2 regions of the Streptomyces sp. NPDC029296 genome follow, and region 1 is predicted to be linked to the other one. Evidence: predicted binding sites of a transcription regulator. Region 1 holds the regulator's gene; the other holds the start of a gene.

Region 1 (3,405 bases):
GACCCAGAAGAAGACCGTCAACGTCACGATCCCCTCCGGCAGGCACACGCTCCGCGTGGACTTCGTCAACTGGACCGGCGCCGCGGACGTCTCCTTCGCCTACACCCCCCGCACCACGGCCGACGTGGACAAGGTCAAGCCCCTGGTGCCGTCCGGGGCCGCGGTGTCGTACGACCCCGCGACCGGCCGGGCCAAGGTGAGCTGGTCGAAGAACAAGGAGATGGACCTCGCCGGTTACCGCCTCTACCGGCGGCTCCAGGGCCACCCGTTCGAGGCCGTGCCGCTGGCGACGACCACCGCCACCAGCTACACCGACACCACCCTCCCGGCGACCGGCGAGACCTTCTTTTACGAGGTCCGCGCCTACGACAAGGCCCGCAACGAGTCCGCGGGCACGGCCGACAAGCCCGTCACCACCGCCGACCGCACCGCGCCCGCCGCGCCGGCCGGCCTGGAGGTCACCGACGCCTCCGAGCAGGACGGCCTGCGCATCGGCTGGAGCCCCGTGACCGGCGCGGCCTCCTACCGGGTCTACCGGGCGACGAGCGCGACCGGCACCTACACCCGCCTCGGCGCCACCGCCGAACAGTCCTACCGGGACGCCACGGCCGCGGTGGGCACCGCCTTCTACTACCGGGTGACCGCGGTGGACGCGGCGGGCAACGAGTCCGCCCGGTCCGCCGCCGTCACCGGCGAGCGCCGGGACGACACCCCGCCGCCGCCCGTCACCGGGCTCAAGGCCACCCCGACCGACTACGGCTTCGAGCTGACCTGGGACAAGAACCCGGCGCCCGACCTGCTGCGGTACTCCGTCTACGTGGGCGTGGTCCTCAGCGACGGCGAGGAGAGCGTCTGTTCCGCCTCCGAGACCGCCTGGCTGACGCCCGACGTCACCTCCTACCGGCACACCACGGTCCCCGACGGCGATCAGCGCTGCTTCTTCGTCGATGCCGTCGACGCGTCCGGGAACTCCCGCTACAGGCTGACCCGCGAGGCCGACGTGGTGGTCGCCACCGAGCTGGGCACGCCGGAGGAGGAGGGCACCGAGCCCACCACCGGCGGCACCGGAGCATAGAAGAAGAGGGGCCCGGGTGAACCCGGGCCCCTCCGTGTGCGCGGTACGCGCCGTCAGTCCTGCTGCTGCCGCTTGGGCCGCCACACCACCAGCGCGCTGGTCTGCTGGACCTCCTGGTACGGCACCAGGTCGCGCCGGTAGGAGGCGTGCACCGCGGCCTCGCGCTGCCGCATCGCCGCCGCCGCGCCGTCCAGGGCCGCCTCCAGCTCCACGACCCGGGACTGGAGCGCGGCGACCTGGTTCTCCAGCTCGATGATCCGCTTGATACCGGCCAGGTTGATGCCCTCGTCCTGCGACAACTGCTGCACCTGGCGGAGCAGTTCGATGTCCCGCGCCGAGTAGCGCCGGCCCCGGCCCGCGGTGCGGTCGGGGGAGACCAGGCCCAGCCGGTCGTACTGGCGCAGTGTCTGCGGGTGGAGTCCGGAGAGCTGGGCCGCCACCGAGATGACGTAGACCGGGGTCTCGTCGGTCAGTTCGTACGGTGAGAAACCCCCGCGCTGGCGGGGACGACGGCCATCCATCTCTCTCAAGCTCCCTTCGCGGCCTCGAACAGCTCCGCCCGCGGGTCCTCGCCCGCGGTCGCCTCGCGATACGCCTCCAGTGCGTCACGAGCCTTCCCCGACAGGTCCGTGGGGACACGCACCTCCACGGTGACCAGCAGATCGCCGCGGGTGCCGTCCTTGCGGACCGCGCCCTTGCCCCGGGCCCGCATCGTACGGCCGTTCGGGGTGCCGGGGGGCAGTTTCAGGGTGACGGGCGGACCGCCGAGGGTCGGCACCCGCACCTCTCCGCCGAGAGCCGCCTCGGGATACGTCACCGGCACGGTGACGGTGAGGTTGTCGCCCTTGCGCCCGAACACCGGGTGCTCCCCGACGTGGACGACCACGTACAGATCGCCGGCCGGGCCGCCCCGCTCGCCGGGCGCGCCCTTGCCGCGCAGCCGGATGCGCTGGCCGTCGGTCACCCCCGCGGGGATGCGGACCTGCATGGTCCGCGACGACTTGGCGCGTCCGCTGCCCTTGCACTCCTCGCAGGGCTGCTCGGCGATCAGGCCGCGTCCCTTGCAGTCGGGGCAGGGGTCGGTGAGCGAGAAGCCGCCGCCGGAGCCCCGCGCGACCTGTCCGGTGCCGACGCAGGTCGGGCACACGCGCGGCGTGCCGTTCTTGTCGCCGGTGCCCGAGCAGGCCTTGCAGGGCGCCTGGGAGGACATCCGCAGGGGCACCGTGGCGCCCTCGATGGCCTCCGTGAAGCTCAGCGTCACCTCGGACTCCACGTCCTGGCCGCGCCGGGGCTGGGTACGCGGGCCCGCGGTGCCGCCGCGGTTGAACAGGCCCCCGAAGACGTCACCGATGCCGCCGCCGAAGCCTCCGCCCTGGGCGGCGCCCCCGAAGAGGTCGCCCAGGTCGAAGTTGAAGGAGCCGCCGGCCCCGCCCGGCCCGGGGCGGAAGCCGCCGCTGCCGAAGAGCGCGCGCGCCTCGTCGTACTCCTTGCGCTTCTTGGGGTCGCCGAGGACGTCGTTCGCCTCGGAGATCTCCTTGAAGCGCTCCTCGGCCTTGGCGTTGCCCTTGTTGGCGTCCGGGTGGAACTCGCGGGCGAGCTTGCGGTACGCCTTCTTGATCTCGGCGTCGGTGGCGTCCTTGGGGACGCCGAGGACCTTGTAGTAGTCCTTCTCGATGAAGTCCTTGGTGCTCATCCCCGACGTCCCTCCTTCCCCTCTGTCACGTCAGCCCTCGTCCGGGCCACCGTTCTCCTTGTCGCCGTCCGCCGCGGTGTCCTCCTCGGCGCCCTCCGCCTGGTCCGCCTTGACGGTCTGCGCGCCGGGCTGCGGCTCGGCCACGGCCACCCGCGCGGGGCGGATGGTGCGCTCGCCGATGCGATACCCGGGCTGCAGGATCGCCACGCAGGTCGTCTCGGTGACGTCCGGCGCGTAGGAGTGCATCAGGGCCTCGTGGATCGTCGGGTCGAAGGGCTCGCCCTCCTTGCCGAACTGCTGCAGGCCCATCTTGGCCGCGACGGTCTCCAGCGACTCGGCCACCGACTTGAAGCCGCCGACCAGTTCGCCGTGTTCCCGTGCCCGGCCGATGTCGTCGAGCACCGGGAGCAGCTCGGTCAGGAGGTTCGCCACGGCGATCTCCTTGACCGCGGCCCGGTCGCGCTCGACGCGGCGGCGGTAGTTCTGGTACTCGGCCTGGAGGCGCTGGAGGTCCGCCGTGCGCTCGCTGAGCGCCGTGCGCACCTGGTCCAGCTGGGCGACCAGACCGGCGTTCTCTGCGGGTCCGTCCCCGGCCGGGGCCGCCCCCTCCTCGGAGGCGGCCTTCGGCTCGGCGTCG
Region 2 (3,405 bases), on a different contig from region 1:
CCCACGCCGTGCACGGTCCGGATGCGCTCGGCGCCGATCTTGCGGCGCAGCGCCTTGATGTGGCTGTCGACCGTGCGGGTGCCGGAGGCGTCCGCCCAGTCCCACACCTCGGCCAGCAGCTGCTCCCGGGAGAGCACCGCGCGCGGGGTGTTCGCCAGGCACACCAGCAGGTCGAACTCGGTGGGCGTCAGGTGGACGTCCTCGGACTTCACCCGCACCCGGCGCTGCGCGTGGTCGATCTCCAGTTCGCCGAGGCGCAGGATGCCGGTGCGGGGCGTGGCGGCGGCCAGCGCGGCCCGCTCCACCCGGCGCAGCAGCACGTGCACCCGGGCCGCCAGTTCCCGCATGGAGAACGGCTTGGTCATGTAGTCGTCGGCACCCACGCCGAGCCCGACCAGCATGTCCGTCTCGTCGTCGCGCGCGGTGAGCATCAGCACCGGCACCGGCCGCTGCGCCTGCACCCGCCGGCACACCTCGAGGCCGTCGAAGCCGGGCAGCATGATGTCCAGGATCAGCAGGTCGGGCTGCCAGGCCTCGGCCGTGTCGACGGCGGCCGGTCCGTCGGCCGCCGTTTGCACCAGAAACCCCTCGGCGCGGAGCCGGGCCGCGATGGCGTCGACGATCGTGGGGTCGTCCTCGACGACCAGCACCCGGCGCTGTGCGCCCGGGGTGGTCGTCGCCGCGCCGCTCTGGGAGGTGTGTGTCTGCTCCATCGCCCGCCCCTGTTGTTGCTTTCCGGAATCCGTGGGGTGATCCCATGTCTGCGTTCGACGCTTGAATGATCGGCGTCAGGGCAGCACATTACGGGGACTCACCGCGCTGTCGCTATCCAGGTCGGACGGCGAGGTGGACGACGTCGGGAACGCCCCGGGCAACCGGCACCTCTTCGGTACGCACCTGCTGGAACCCGGCATTCCGCAAGGTTCCTTCAAATTCCGGAGAGGGTTCGGCGGACCATACCGCGAGTACTCCGCCGGGCCTCAACAGCCGTGCGCAGGCGGCGAGTCCGGCCGGCGAATAGAGGCTGTCGTTGTCCTCGGTGACGGTCCAGCCGGGGCCGTTGTCGATGTCGAGACACAGCGCGTCGAACGTGTCCGATGTCTCATTGACGTAGGTCACGAGATCCGCTCGCACGATCGCGGTGCGCGGGTCGGCGAGCGCGCCGGCGGAGATCTCGGACAGCGGGCCGTCCCGGTGCCAGTCGATGACGGCGGGCTCCCGCTCCACGACGGTGATCCGCCCCCACGCCGGGTCGGCCGCGGCGTGTGCGAGCGAGAAGCCCACGCCCAGCCCGCCGATCAGCACCGCCGGGGCGGGGCGCCCGTCCAGCGCGTCCCGCGCGGCGTCGACCAGCAGCCGTTCCGAGCGGCCGTCGGAGGTGTCCATCAGGAAGCAGCCGTTGGCGATGATCTGCAGGTGCACACCGTGCCTGCGCAGCACCACCTCGCCGTACGGGCCTTCGCGCCGATCCAGGATCACGGGAGTGTCGTACAGGGCAGTCATGCCCCCCATCCTGCTCGAACAGGGCCGGGCGGTCACGGGATTTGTGCGGGACGTCCACGGACGAGTGGCCCCCGGGCGGGGAGCGCGGATGCCCGGCGGGTGGGAGAGCGCCGCGCGCCGCCCCGCGCCCGCCGCCGGCGTGGACGGCGGCGCGCCGGCGGCGGGGCGCGGGCCCCGGCGGCAGGCGCGCCACCCCGCGGGACCCGGAGAACTCCCGCGACCCCCCACTCCCTTGGCCGTACGTGATCGCTCACAGCGAACAAGGCCCCGGGAACAATCGGCGGCGCCAGAACATTGAGTCGGCATAGCTCAAGTTGACTGCCTAAGGGGAGATCATGGCTGCTGAGTCACCGGCGTTCACGCTGACCCTGCCCGTGCTGCCGCTCGACGACGAGGTCGTGCTGCCCGGGATGGTGGTTCCGCTGGACCTGAGCGACGCCGAGGTACGGGCCGCGGTGGAGGCCGCGCAGGCCGCCGCCCGTTCCGAACCCGGAAAGCCCAAGGTGCTGCTGGTGCCGCGCATCGACGGCACGTACGCCAGGACCGGCGTCCTCGGCACGGTCGAGCAGGTCGGCCGGCTGGCCGACGGTGACCCCGGCGCCCTGATCCGCGGCCGCAGCCGGGTCCGCATCGGCGCCGGCACCACCGGGCCGGGCGCCGCGCTCTGGGTGGAGGGCGCCCGCGTCGAGGAGAGTGTCCCGGAGCCGCTGCCCGGCCAGGTCGCCGAGCTGGTCAAGGAGTACAAGGCGCTCGCCACCAGCTGGCTGCGCAAGCGCGGCGCCTGGCAGGTCGTGGACCGCGTCCAGGCCATCGACGACGTGTCCGCGCTCGCCGACAACTCCGGCTACTCGCCCTTCCTGACCACCGAGCAGAAGGTCGAACTGCTGGAGACCGCCGACCCGGTGGCCCGCCTCCGCCTCGCCACCCAGCAACTGCGCGACCACCTCGCCGAGCAGGAGGTGGCCGAGACCATCGCCAAGGACGTCCAGGAAGGCGTCGACAAGCAGCAGCGCGAGTTCCTGCTGCGCCGTCAGCTGGAGGCCGTCCGCAAGGAGCTGCGCGAGCTGAACGGCGAGCAGGAGGGCGAGGAGTCCGACGACTACCGCGCCCGCGTGGAGGCCGCCGACCTGCCGGAGAAGGTCCGCGAGGCCGCCCTGAAGGAGGTCGACAAGCTGGAGCGCGCCTCCGACCAGTCGCCCGAGGGCTCCTGGATCCGCACCTGGCTGGACACCGTCCTGGAGATGCCGTGGAACGAGCGGACCGATGACAGCGCTTCCGCGTACGACATCCGGGGCGCCAAGGCCGTGCTGGACGCCGAACACGCGGGCCTGGAGGACGTCAAGGAGCGCATCACCGAGTACCTGGCCGTGCGCAAGCGGCGCACCGACCGGGGCCTTGGCGTCATCGGCGGGCGGCGCGGCGGTGCCGTCCTCGCCCTGGTGGGCCCGCCCGGCGTCGGCAAGACCAGCCTCGGGGAGTCCGTCGCGCACGCCATGGGCCGCAAGTTCGTCCGGGTCGCCCTCGGCGGCGTCCGCGACGAGGCCGAGATCCGCGGCCACCGCCGCACGTACGTCGGCGCGCTGCCCGGCCGGATCGTGCGCGCCATCAAGGAGGCCGGGTCGATGAACCCGGTGGTCCTGCTGGACGAGATCGACAAGGTCGGCTCCGACTTCCGGGGCGACCCGGCCGCCGCCCTGCTCGAAGTCCTCGACCCGGCGCAGAACCACACCTTCCGCGACCACTACCTGGAGGTCGAGCTGGACCTCTCCGACGTGGTCTTCCTCGCCACCGCCAACGTCCTGGAAGCCATCCCGGAGGCCCTCGCCGACCGCATGGAGATCGTCCGCCTGGACGGCTACACCGAGGACGAGAAGGTCGTCATCGCCCGTGACCACCTGCTCC

The links. Region 1 encodes HspR, which represses chaperone genes until heat shock. Its sites were predicted from a motif close to TTGAGNNNNNNNNNCTCAA; they were not measured.
Region 2: a site for HspR is predicted at 1,798-1,816, ahead of lon (endopeptidase La). Genes of this name have one in related genera too.

Annotation. Positions count from the first base shown of each region.
Region 1 is NZ_JBVHXT010000067.1:24,489-27,893, reverse strand. Features, by position in the region: gene ACZ4W9_RS37935 (PA14 domain-containing protein) at 1-1,075, shown strand, start outside; gene ACZ4W9_RS37930 (heat shock protein transcriptional repressor HspR) at 1,129-1,596, opposite strand; gene dnaJ (molecular chaperone DnaJ) at 1,602-2,768, opposite strand; gene grpE (nucleotide exchange factor GrpE) at 2,799-3,405, opposite strand, start outside.
Region 2 is NZ_JBVHXT010000005.1:131,558-134,962, reverse strand. Features, by position in the region: gene ACZ4W9_RS06305 (response regulator transcription factor) at 1-713, opposite strand, end outside; gene ACZ4W9_RS06300 (spermine/spermidine synthase domain-containing protein) at 826-1,503, opposite strand; gene lon (endopeptidase La) at 1,839-3,405, shown strand, end outside.